One region of the Kitasatospora sp. NPDC094019 genome, then DNA from elsewhere that is predicted to be linked to it. Evidence: predicted binding sites of a transcription regulator. Region 1 holds the regulator's gene; each other region holds the start of a gene.
What was found. The regulator HrcA, encoded in region 1, represses chaperone genes, less so after heat shock. The targets are predictions, from matches to a motif close to TTNGCACTCNGNNNNNCNGAGTGCNAA.

Region 1 (3,273 bases):
GACTGGCCGGACTGGGTGCCGGGCCGGATGTCGACCTCCTCGATCCCGTCCAGGGTCTGCAGCGGCACCTGGGTACCGAGCGAGGCCGCCGTCATCGGGATGGTGACCGTGCAGTGCAGGTCGTCGCCGCGCCGCTGGAAGGTCGGGTGGCTGGTCTCGGCGATCTCGACGTAGAGGTCTCCGGCCGGGCCGCCGCCGGGGCCGACCTCGCCCTCGCCGGCCAGCTGGATCCTGGTGCCGTTGTCGACACCGGCCGGGATCTTGACGGTCAGGGTGCGACGGGCGCGGACCCGGCCGTCGCCGGCGCACTCCGGGCACGGGGTCGGCACGACGGTGCCGAAGCCCTGGCACTGCGGGCAGGGGCGGGAGGTCATGACCTGGCCCAGGAAGGACCGGGTGACCTGGGAGACCTCGCCCTTGCCGCGGCACATGTCGCAGGTCTGCGCGGAGGTGCCGGGCGCGGCGCCCTCGCCGCTGCAGGTGGTGCAGGTGACCGCCGTGTCGACCTGGAGTTCCTTGGTGGTGCCGAACGCGGCCTCCTCCAGGGTGATCTCCAGCCTGATCATGGCGTCCTGGCCGCGCCTGGTCCGGGAGCGCGGTCCGCGCTGGCCGGAGGCGGCGCCGAAGAAGGCGTCCATGATGTCGGAGAAGCCGAAGCCCGCCGCGCCCGCGCCGAAGCCGCCCGCGCCCGCGCCGCCGTTCGGCGAGAGCGGGTCGCCGCCGAGGTCGTAGACCTGGCGCTTCTGCGGGTCGGAGAGCACCTCGTAGGCGGCGTTGATCTCCTTGAACCGCTCCTGCGTCTTCGGGTCCGGGTTGACGTCCGGGTGCAGTTCGCGTGCCAGGCGCCGGAACGCCTTCTTGATCTCGTCCTGCCCCGCATCCCGTCGGACGCCGAGTACCGCGTAGTAGTCCGTGGCCACCAAATGCTCCGCTTGTTCCGCCTGTGTGAGTGCTTGCGACTTCGGGCGCCGTCAGCTGTCCGACGACGACCGTTCCTACGACTCGGCCAGAATCTGACCCACGTACCGTGCCACCGCTCGCACCGCCCCCATTGTGCCCGGGTAGTCCATCCGGGTCGGACCGATCACCCCCAGTTTGGCCACGCTCTCGTCGCCCGAACCGTAACCGACCGAGACGACCGAGGTGGAATTCAGCCCTTCGTAGGCGTTCTCGCGCCCGATCCGGACCGTCATCCCGGCGTCCGCGGTCTCACCCAGGAGGCGGAGCAGGACGACCTGCTCCTCCAGCGCCTCCAGCACCGGCTGGATGGTCAGCGGGAAGTCGTGGCCGAAGCGGGTCAGATTGGCCGTGCCGGCCAGCATGATCCGCTCCTCGCGCTGCTCCGCGAGGGTCTCGAAGAGCGTCGCCAGCACCGTCGACACGGTCGGCCGGTCGGCCGCATCGAACTGCGCGGGCAGCTCCTCCAGCAGCCCCGGGACGTCCGGGAGCCGCTGTCCGGCGGCCCGGGCGTTGATCCGGCCCCGGAGGTCCGCCAGCACGGTCTCGCCGACCGTGCCCGGGCAGTCCACCAGCCGCTGCTCGACCCGGCCGGTGTTCATGATCAGCACCAGCATCACCTTGGCCGGGGCCAGCGCGACCAGCTCGATGTGCCGCACCGTGGAGCGGCTCAGCGAGGGGTACTGCACCACCGCGACCTGGCGGGTCAGCTGGGCGAGCAGCCGCACCGTACGGGCGACCACGTCGTCGAGGTCCACCGCGCCGTCGAGGAAGTGCCGGATCGCCCGCCGCTCGGGCGCGCTCATCGGCTTGACCTCGGCCAGCTTGTCGACGAACAGCCGGTAGCCCTTGTCGGTGGGGATCCGCCCGGCGCTGGTGTGCGGCTGGTGGATGTAGCCCTCCTCCTCCAGCGCCGCCATGTCGTTGCGGACGGTGGCCGGGGAGACCCCGAGGTTGTGCCGCTCGACCAGGGCCTTGGAGCCGACCGGCTCCTCCGTCCCCACGTAGTCCTGGACGATCGCGCGAAGCACCGCGAGTTTGCGGTCGTCGAGCTGGCGGACCTCACCGGCCATGGGCACGCACCTCCGTCTTCACGCGTTGTCCGTTGTGACACACCGTCGTGGCATGTGTCCGTGTTCGAGCTGTCCGGTCCGACCCCGCGGGGCCCGGCCTTGGCACTCTGAACGCACGAGTGCCAGAACCGTACCTGCCAGTGTAAGGCCCGGGTCCGACGGCAGGAACGGCCCGGCCGGGGTGATCCTGCCCGCAGTCCACGGCGCGCGGGTGATGCCGCGGGGCCCGCCCGGTGGCAGCATCGGAAGCGGACGGCGAACGGAGGAGCAGAGATGACGAGCTCGGACCGGCACACCCGCTTCGCCCCCGACCGCGGCCTGACCGGCCGCATGGTGGGGACGATGTTCCTGATCGGCCTGCTGTACGTGGGATTCACCGGTCTGCTGATCGTGCTGCTGCGCGGCGCGTGGCCGATCGTCGTGCTGATCTCGGGCGGCCTGTTCGTCGCCCAGTTCTGGTTCAGCGACCGGATCACCGAACGGGCGATGGGCGCCCACCGGGTCACCCCGGAGCAGTACCCGCAGCTGCACGGCGCCGTCGACCGGCTCTGCGCGCTCGCCGACATGCCCAAACCCCGGGTGGCGGTCGCCGACAACGACATGCCGAACGCCTTCGCCACCGGCCGCAACCCGCAGAACGCGGTGGTCTGCGTCACCACCGGCCTGCTGCGCCGGCTGGAACCCGAGGAACTGGAGGGCGTGCTCGCCCACGAGCTGTCGCACGTCGCCCACCGGGACGTCGCCGTGATGACGGTGGCCGGCTTCCTCGGCGTCCTGGCCGGCGCGATGACCCGGATCGCCATGTACGGCGGCTTCATGGGCGGCGGGCGCAACAACAACGACTCCAATGCCGCGATCGCCGCCCTGGTGATCCCCCTGGTGTCGGTCGCCGTCTACGCGATCAGCTTCCTGCTGACCCGGCTGCTCTCCCGCTACCGCGAGCTGGCCGCCGACCGGGCCGCCGCCCAGCTCACCGGCCGGCCCAGCGCGCTGGCCTCGGCCCTCACCAAGGTGACCGGTCAGATCGCCGCCATCCCGACCCGGGACCTGCGCCAGTCGCAGGCGTACAACGCGTTCTACTTCGCACCCGCGCTCAGCGCCCGGGAGGCCGCCACCCAGTTGTTCTCCACCCACCCGTCGCTGGAGCAGCGGCTGGCCCAGCTGGCGAAGATCTCCTCCGACCTCGGCCGCTGATCCGTCCGGCCGCCCCACCACCGCCACCGCCCCTACCACCAGCACCGGT
Region 2 (3,273 bases), on a different contig from region 1:
GGGGGCCGGTACGGCCCGGTGGGCCCGGTGCGGAGCGGTCCGCGCCGGGCCCACCGTCGTCCCACCGCACTTCCGTGGCCTTCTAGGCTTGGTGGCAGGGTCGGGGACGGCGGACGGTGGCGGGGGACGGCGAGAGTGGTGGAGGAGACGATGGCGAAGGACGCGACGGGCGGCCGCCCGGGCGAAGAGCCGGGCGCGGAGCCCGGGACGGGGAGCGGGCCGGTGCCGGCCGCCCCGAAGGCGCGGCCGGGCGAGGGTTCGGACGCGGCGGCGAAGGCTCGGCTGATCTTCGGTGACCCGCTGGACCGGCAGTCCCGGGACGACACCGACACCGGCTGGGGCGACCGCCCCGGGGCCGGGGAGAGCGGTGGACGGGGGCTGGACTGGTATCTGAGCCAGCGCCCGCCGCACCACGGGGACTGACCGGGGGATCCGGGGTCGTCCTGACCCCGGACCCCGGGCGCCCAGGGTCCGGCAGAGTGAGAGCGAGGGCGAGCTTCAGACGGGCCGGGTGACCAGGGCGTCGCGGATCTCGGTGAGCAGCAGGACCTCCTTGGCCTCGGCCTCGGCCTGGACCTCGGCCAGGGTCTTTCGCTTGGCGGTGAACCTCGTCATCGGCAGGATGAGGCAGAAGTAGACGACGGCGGCGGTGATCAGGAACTGCAGCGCCGCGCTGAGCACGCTGCCCCAGAGGATGAGGATGCCGGACGTGACCTCACCGGCGGCGCTCACCTCGCAGGGCCCCTTGATGCAGGAGCTGTAGGACGCGAGGTCCTTGGCCCCGAACGCGCCGACGATCGGATTGATCACGCCTTTGACGAAGGCGTTGACGATGCCGGTGAAGGCCGCACCGATGACCACGGCGACGGCCAGGTCGACGACGTTTCCGCGCAGCAGGAATTCCTTGAAGCCCTTCATGCCGCGTGAACGACGAAGTCGTGCGCCGGTCACGGGTGATTTCCTCCCCCCTCCGACGGACAACCCGTTCGGCCGAGCGGCGGTGCCGCTCCCGGGGGCCGCAGATCCGCCCAGGTCGGTCCGAGGGCGAGTGCGGCCGCCACCGCGAGGAGCAGCACGGCCGGTACCCGGGGGCCGGACCCCAGCAGCTGCCGGAGCCGACCGCGCGGACCGGTCCGGCCCGCGATCGGCGGGAACGAGGGCACCGGCTGCCGGGGCGGAACGGTCGGAGCGGGGAGCGGCGGGATCGGCAGCGGCCGGGGCGACAGGGCGGGCGAAGCGGTACGCACGGGCACCTCCACGGTCTGGTTCGGGGCTTGCGGTGCCCACTCTGGGCCGCCCGCGCGCCCGCCGGAAAACCCTTTCCCGAACCTGTGGAAAACCCGGGCCTGTGGACAACCGGACTCACCCGGAAGGGTGAACCGACCAGCGCCGCACCGCACCTACGGCACCGCACCTACGGCACCGCGCCGACCGCACCCGCAGCACCGCGCCGACGGACCCCCGCGACCACCCACCCCCCCGGAACACGCGAAAGGCCCGCCGTACCCGTGAGAACGGGAACGGCGGGCCGTCCGAGAAGCTGTTGCCGAGGCCCGGCCGAAGGTCAGCCGGCCGCCGGAGCGGGGCTCGCGGCGGGCGCCGAGGACCCCGTCGACCCCGAGGAGCCCGATGTGGACGAGCCCGCCGAGGAGCCCGAGGACGACGCCGACGAAGAGGTCGACGACGAGCCGGAGCCCACCGAGCTGCTGGAGGAGGAGCGGCTATCGGTCCGGTAGAAGCCGGAGCCCTTGAACACGACACCCACCGCCGAGAAGACCTTGCGGAGCCGTCCCTGGCAGTCGGGGCACGTGGTCAGCGCTTCGTCGGTGAACTTCTGCACCGCCTCCAGGCCGTTACCGCACTCGGTGCACTGGTACTGGTACGTGGGCACTTGTCTTCCTCCTGGCACTCTCGCCTGATGAGTGCTAACGATGCTCAATGATGCGGCATTCCGGTGGATCAGTCCAGCGACTCGAATGTGAGATGAGTCGGTTCCGGCCCCCGGGTCAGCCCTTGGCGGCCCCCACCAGCCCGGCGGTCGCCCCCCGCTCCACCGAGCCGGTGACCACCGTGCTGCGCGTTCCGGCCGGCACCAGCAGCCTTCGCAGCGAGACCAGGGCGATCAGGCCGAGACCGGCGCCGGCCACCGGGACCAGGAAGCCGACCGTCGACCCGTGGGCGTCGATCAGCCGTCCGGCCGCCGTCGCGCCGGTCGCCAGGCCGAGGCCGATGGCGCCGGTCAGCCAGGTGAACGCCTCGGTCTTGGCGCCGTCCTCGACCAGCGTCTCGACCAGGGTGTAGCCGCTGATCAGGGTCGGCGCGATGGCCAGGCCGCAGACCAGCCCGGCGACCGACAGCGCGACCAGGTCGGGCATCGCCCACAGGGTCGAGCAGCCCAGCACCAGCAGGCCGTAGCTCATGACCATCCGCTGCTGGACCGACCGCCGCCAGGCGATCACGCCGTACAGCACACCGGCCAGCATCGAGCCGCCGGCGAAGATGCCGTAGACGGTGCCGGCGGCGCCGTGCTGGCCGACCGAGTCGGCGAAGGCGTTCACCGAGACCTGCATGCCGCCGAAGACGGCGCCCACGCCCAGGAAGCTGCCGGCCAGCAGCCGGACGCCGGGGGAGGCGAGCGCCGACGCCTGCCGGACACCGGGCTCGCGCACCACCCGGGCCGGCGCGGTGCGCCGCTGGGCCGCGAAGGCCAGGCCGCCGACCAGGGTCAGCGCGGCCTCGGCGATCAGCCCGGTGGACGGGTTGACCGAGGTGGCGACGGCGGCGGCCAGGATCGGGCCGACGACGAAGGTGAACTCGTCGGTCACGGACTCGAAGGCGAAGGCGGTGCTCACCTTGGCCGCGGAGGACGCGGAGGCGCCCTCGGCGGTGAAGGTGGAGATCCAGCGGGCGCGCACCATGGCGCCGATCTGCGGGACGCTCGCACCGGCCGGGGCGGCGGCCAGGAACAGGCTCCAGGCGGGCGCGTGCCCGAGGGCGAGCACGATCAGCGCGGCGACCGAGGCGGCGTGCACCAGGACGGTCGGGACGAGCACGGGGGCCTGGCCGTACCGGTCCGCGAGCCGTCCGGTCTGCGGGCCGATCAGCGCCTGGGCGACGGCGGCCACCGCCGCGACCGTGCTGGCGGTGCCGTACGAGCCGTGGGTGTCCTTGACCAGCAGCAGGATTCCCATGCTGAGCATGGCGTAGGGCAGCCGCGCGAGGAGCGCGGGGGTCAGGAACGTCCAGGCGCCGGGGGTGCGCAGCAGGGTCCCG
Region 3 (3,273 bases), on a different contig from region 1:
ATCCGGCCGGTCAAGCCGGACACCATCGCCAAGTCGCTGGCGATCGGCAACCCGGCCGACGGCCCGTACGTGCTCGACATCGCCCGGCGCACCGGTGGCGCGGTGGAGGACGTCACGGACGAGGAGGTCGTGGCGGCGATCCGGCTGCTGGCCCGGACCGAGGGCATCTTCGCGGAGACCGCGGGCGGCGTGACCGTCGGCGTGCTCAGGAAGCTGGTCGAGACCGGGCGGCTGGACCCGTCGAAGGAGACCGTCGCCATCAACACCGGGGACGGGCTGAAGACCCTCGACGCCGTCTCCGAGGCCGGCATGACCGCCGTCATCCGGCCGACCCTGGACGCCTTCCGGGGCGCCGGCCTCGCCTCCGACTGACCCCGTCGTCCCCGACCGCCCCGCCCAGCGCCCGTCGTAGCTAGGAGACCCCCATGAGCGCCAACGTCCGCATCCCGACCATCCTGCGCACCTACACCGGTGGCGTGAGCGAGGTGCCCGCCGAGGGCGCCACGCTGGGCGAGGTCATCGCCGACCTGGAGCGCAACCACGCCGGGATCGCCGCGCGGATCCTCGACGACACCGGCAAGCTGCGCCGTTTCGTCAATGTCTACGTGAACGACGACGACGTGCGGTTCGCCGAGGGCCTGGAGACGGAGATCAAGGACGGCGCGAGCATTTCGATCATCCCGGCGGTCGCCGGCGGGTGATCCTCCGGCGGTCCGTTCGCTCCGGGGCGGACGCGTCGTCGACGGCCGTCCGCGGCACGGAATTCCGTGCCGCGGACGGCCGCGCTTATTTTGGCGGGAATATATTCGGTCCCGGGCGGAGTAAAGTGTCGCTGGACCGGGAACAGCGCGCGCCCGCCGCCCTTGTCCGGGAACGAATCCACCGCACCGCCACCACCGCCGACGCCCCGCCCCACCGGAGTCGGGGCGGGTCCGGGACCGGGATACATGTCAGGCCGGTGTCAGAATTCTGGCGGACATTTCACGTAATAGGTCCGCTATGTCCGGCGGGGAATGCGGGACTTTATCCCGATTGCGCCCGTCCTGTCCAGTGGTGCCGCGGGTGAATTCCCCGCCATTGGCTCTGTTGCAGAGGGCGTCGATCCGGATACATTCAGCCGCGGTCGACGCAATCACCCGTTCGCCGGATGCCGTTCGGCGGCACCGGGAGGATTGCGGCGTGCGCGGCTGTGCCCAGGGGGGGTTCCCCGGGCCGGCCTCCAACCAGACCCGGGCCCGCAGACCTGCGGGCGCGTGAAGGGCCAGCACAGCACTAGGGGAGTTCGGAATGGCTCAGGGCACCGTCAAGTGGTTCAACGCGGAGAAGGGTTACGGCTTCATCGCGGTCGACGGTGGTGCGGACGTCTTCGTCCACTACAGCGCGATCCAGATGGACGGCTACCGCACCCTTGAGGAGGGCCAGCGGGTCGAGTTCGAGATCTCTCAGGGGCAGAAGGGTCCGCAGGCGGACATGGTCCGCGCGGCGGTCTGACCTTTCCGACACCCGGGAGCTCTGCTCGGCCCATCGGCTGGCGCACCTCTTGATTCTCACGGCGGGCCCGTACGACCTCGGTCGTACGGGCCCGCCGCCATGCCCGGCCCCGGGGGCCGGGGTGGTCGGGGGCGGCCGCGCGGGGTGGGTGGCGCGGCTCGCGGATTGCCCGATTGGGCTTGCACTCACCCACCCGGAGTGCTAATCATTGGCGTTAGCACTCACAGCTTGAGAGTGACAGCGGACCGGGTCGGTGAGGCCCCAGGGAGCGGTAGGGGAATGGACCCCCGCACACCAGGGCCGTCCGTCGCGGGCACCCCTTGGTCCGAGCAGTCGACCGTGTCCCGGAGGACCACTTCTGATGGCCAAGATCATCGCCTTTGATGAGGAAGCTCGCCGCGGCCTTGAGCGCGGCATGAACCAGCTTGCCGACGCAGTGAAGGTCACGCTCGGCCCCAAGGGCCGCAACGTCGTTCTGGAGAAGAAGTGGGGCGCCCCCACGATCACCAACGACGGTGTCTCCATCGCCAAGGAGATCGAGCTCGAGGACCCGTACGAGAAGATCGGCGCGGAGCTCGTCAAGGAGGTCGCCAAGAAGACCGACGACGTCGCGGGTGACGGCACCACCACCGCCACCGTGCTCGCCCAGGCGCTCGTCCGCGAGGGTCTGCGCAACGTCGCCGCCGGCGCCAACCCGATGGCCCTGAAGCGCGGTATCGAGAAGGCCGTCGCCGCCGTCTCGGACCAGCTGCTGGCCCAGGCCAAGGACGTGGAGACCAAGGAGCAGATCGCCTCCACCGCCTCCATCTCGGCCGCCGACACCCAGATCGGCGAGCTCATCGCCGAGGCCATGGACAAGGTCGGCAAGGAAGGCGTCATCACCGTCGAGGAGAGCAACACCTTCGGTCTGGAGCTCGAGCTCACCGAGGGCATGCGCTTCGACAAGGGCTACATCTCGGCCTACTTCGCCACCGACCTGGAGCGTATGGAGACCTCGTTCGAGGACCCCTACATCCTGATCGCCAACTCCAAGATCGGCTCGGTCAAGGACCTGCTGCCGCTGCTGGAGAAGGTCATGCAGAGCGGCAAGCCGCTCGTCATCATCGCCGAGGACGTCGAGGGCGAGGCCCTGTCGACCCTGGTCGTGAACAAGATCCGCGGCACCTTCAAGTCCGTCGCCGTCAAGGCCCCGGGCTTCGGCGACCGCCGCAAGGCCATGCTCCAGGACATCGCCATCCTCACCGGTGGCACCGTGATCTCCGAGGAGGTCGGCCTGAAGCTGGAGAACGCCGGCGTCGACCTGCTGGGCAGCGCCCGCAAGGTGGTCATCACCAAGGACGAGACGACCATCGTCGACGGTGGCGGCGACAGCGAGCAGGTCGCGGGCCGCGTGAACCAGATCCGCGCCGAGATCGAGAACAGCGACTCGGACTACGACCGCGAGAAGCTCCAGGAGCGCCTCGCCAAGCTGGCCGGCGGCGTGGCCGTCATCAAGGCCGGCGCGGCCACCGAGGTGGAGCTCAAGGAGCGCAAGCACCGCATCGAGGACGCCGTCCGCAACGCGAAGGCCGCCGTCGAGGAGGGCATCGTCGCCGGTGGTGGCGTCGCGCTGCTGCAGGCTTCGGTCGCCTTCGACAAGCTGGAGCTGGAGGGCGACGAGGCCACCGGTGCGAACATCGTCAAGGTCGCGCTGGAGGCCCCGATCAAGCAGATCGCGACCAACGCCGGCCTGGAGGGTGGCGTCGTGGTGGAGAAGGTTCGCAACCTCCCCGCCGGTCACGG

Region 2: a site for HrcA is predicted at 1,903-1,929, ahead of ACIQ9P_RS20225 (FmdB family zinc ribbon protein). Genes of this name have one in related genera too.
Region 3: a site for HrcA is predicted at 1,670-1,696, ahead of groL (chaperonin GroEL). Genes of this name have one in related genera too.

Annotation. Positions count from the first base shown of each region.
Region 1 is NZ_JBIWIF010000001.1:966,800-970,072, forward strand. Features, by position in the region: gene dnaJ (molecular chaperone DnaJ) at 1-920, opposite strand, end outside; gene hrcA (heat-inducible transcriptional repressor HrcA) at 996-2,030, opposite strand; gene htpX (zinc metalloprotease HtpX) at 2,304-3,224, shown strand.
Region 2 is NZ_JBIWIF010000008.1:230,569-233,841, forward strand. Features, by position in the region: gene ACIQ9P_RS20215 (hypothetical protein) at 151-423, shown strand; gene mscL (large conductance mechanosensitive channel protein MscL) at 499-918, opposite strand; gene ACIQ9P_RS20225 (FmdB family zinc ribbon protein) at 1,565-1,891, opposite strand; gene ACIQ9P_RS20230 (MFS transporter) at 2,007-3,266, opposite strand.
Region 3 is NZ_JBIWIF010000006.1:511,075-514,347, reverse strand. Features, by position in the region: gene thrC (threonine synthase) at 1-372, shown strand, start outside; gene ACIQ9P_RS17175 (ubiquitin-like small modifier protein 1) at 426-701, shown strand; gene ACIQ9P_RS17170 (cold-shock protein) at 1,288-1,491, shown strand; gene groL (chaperonin GroEL) at 1,853-3,273, shown strand, end outside.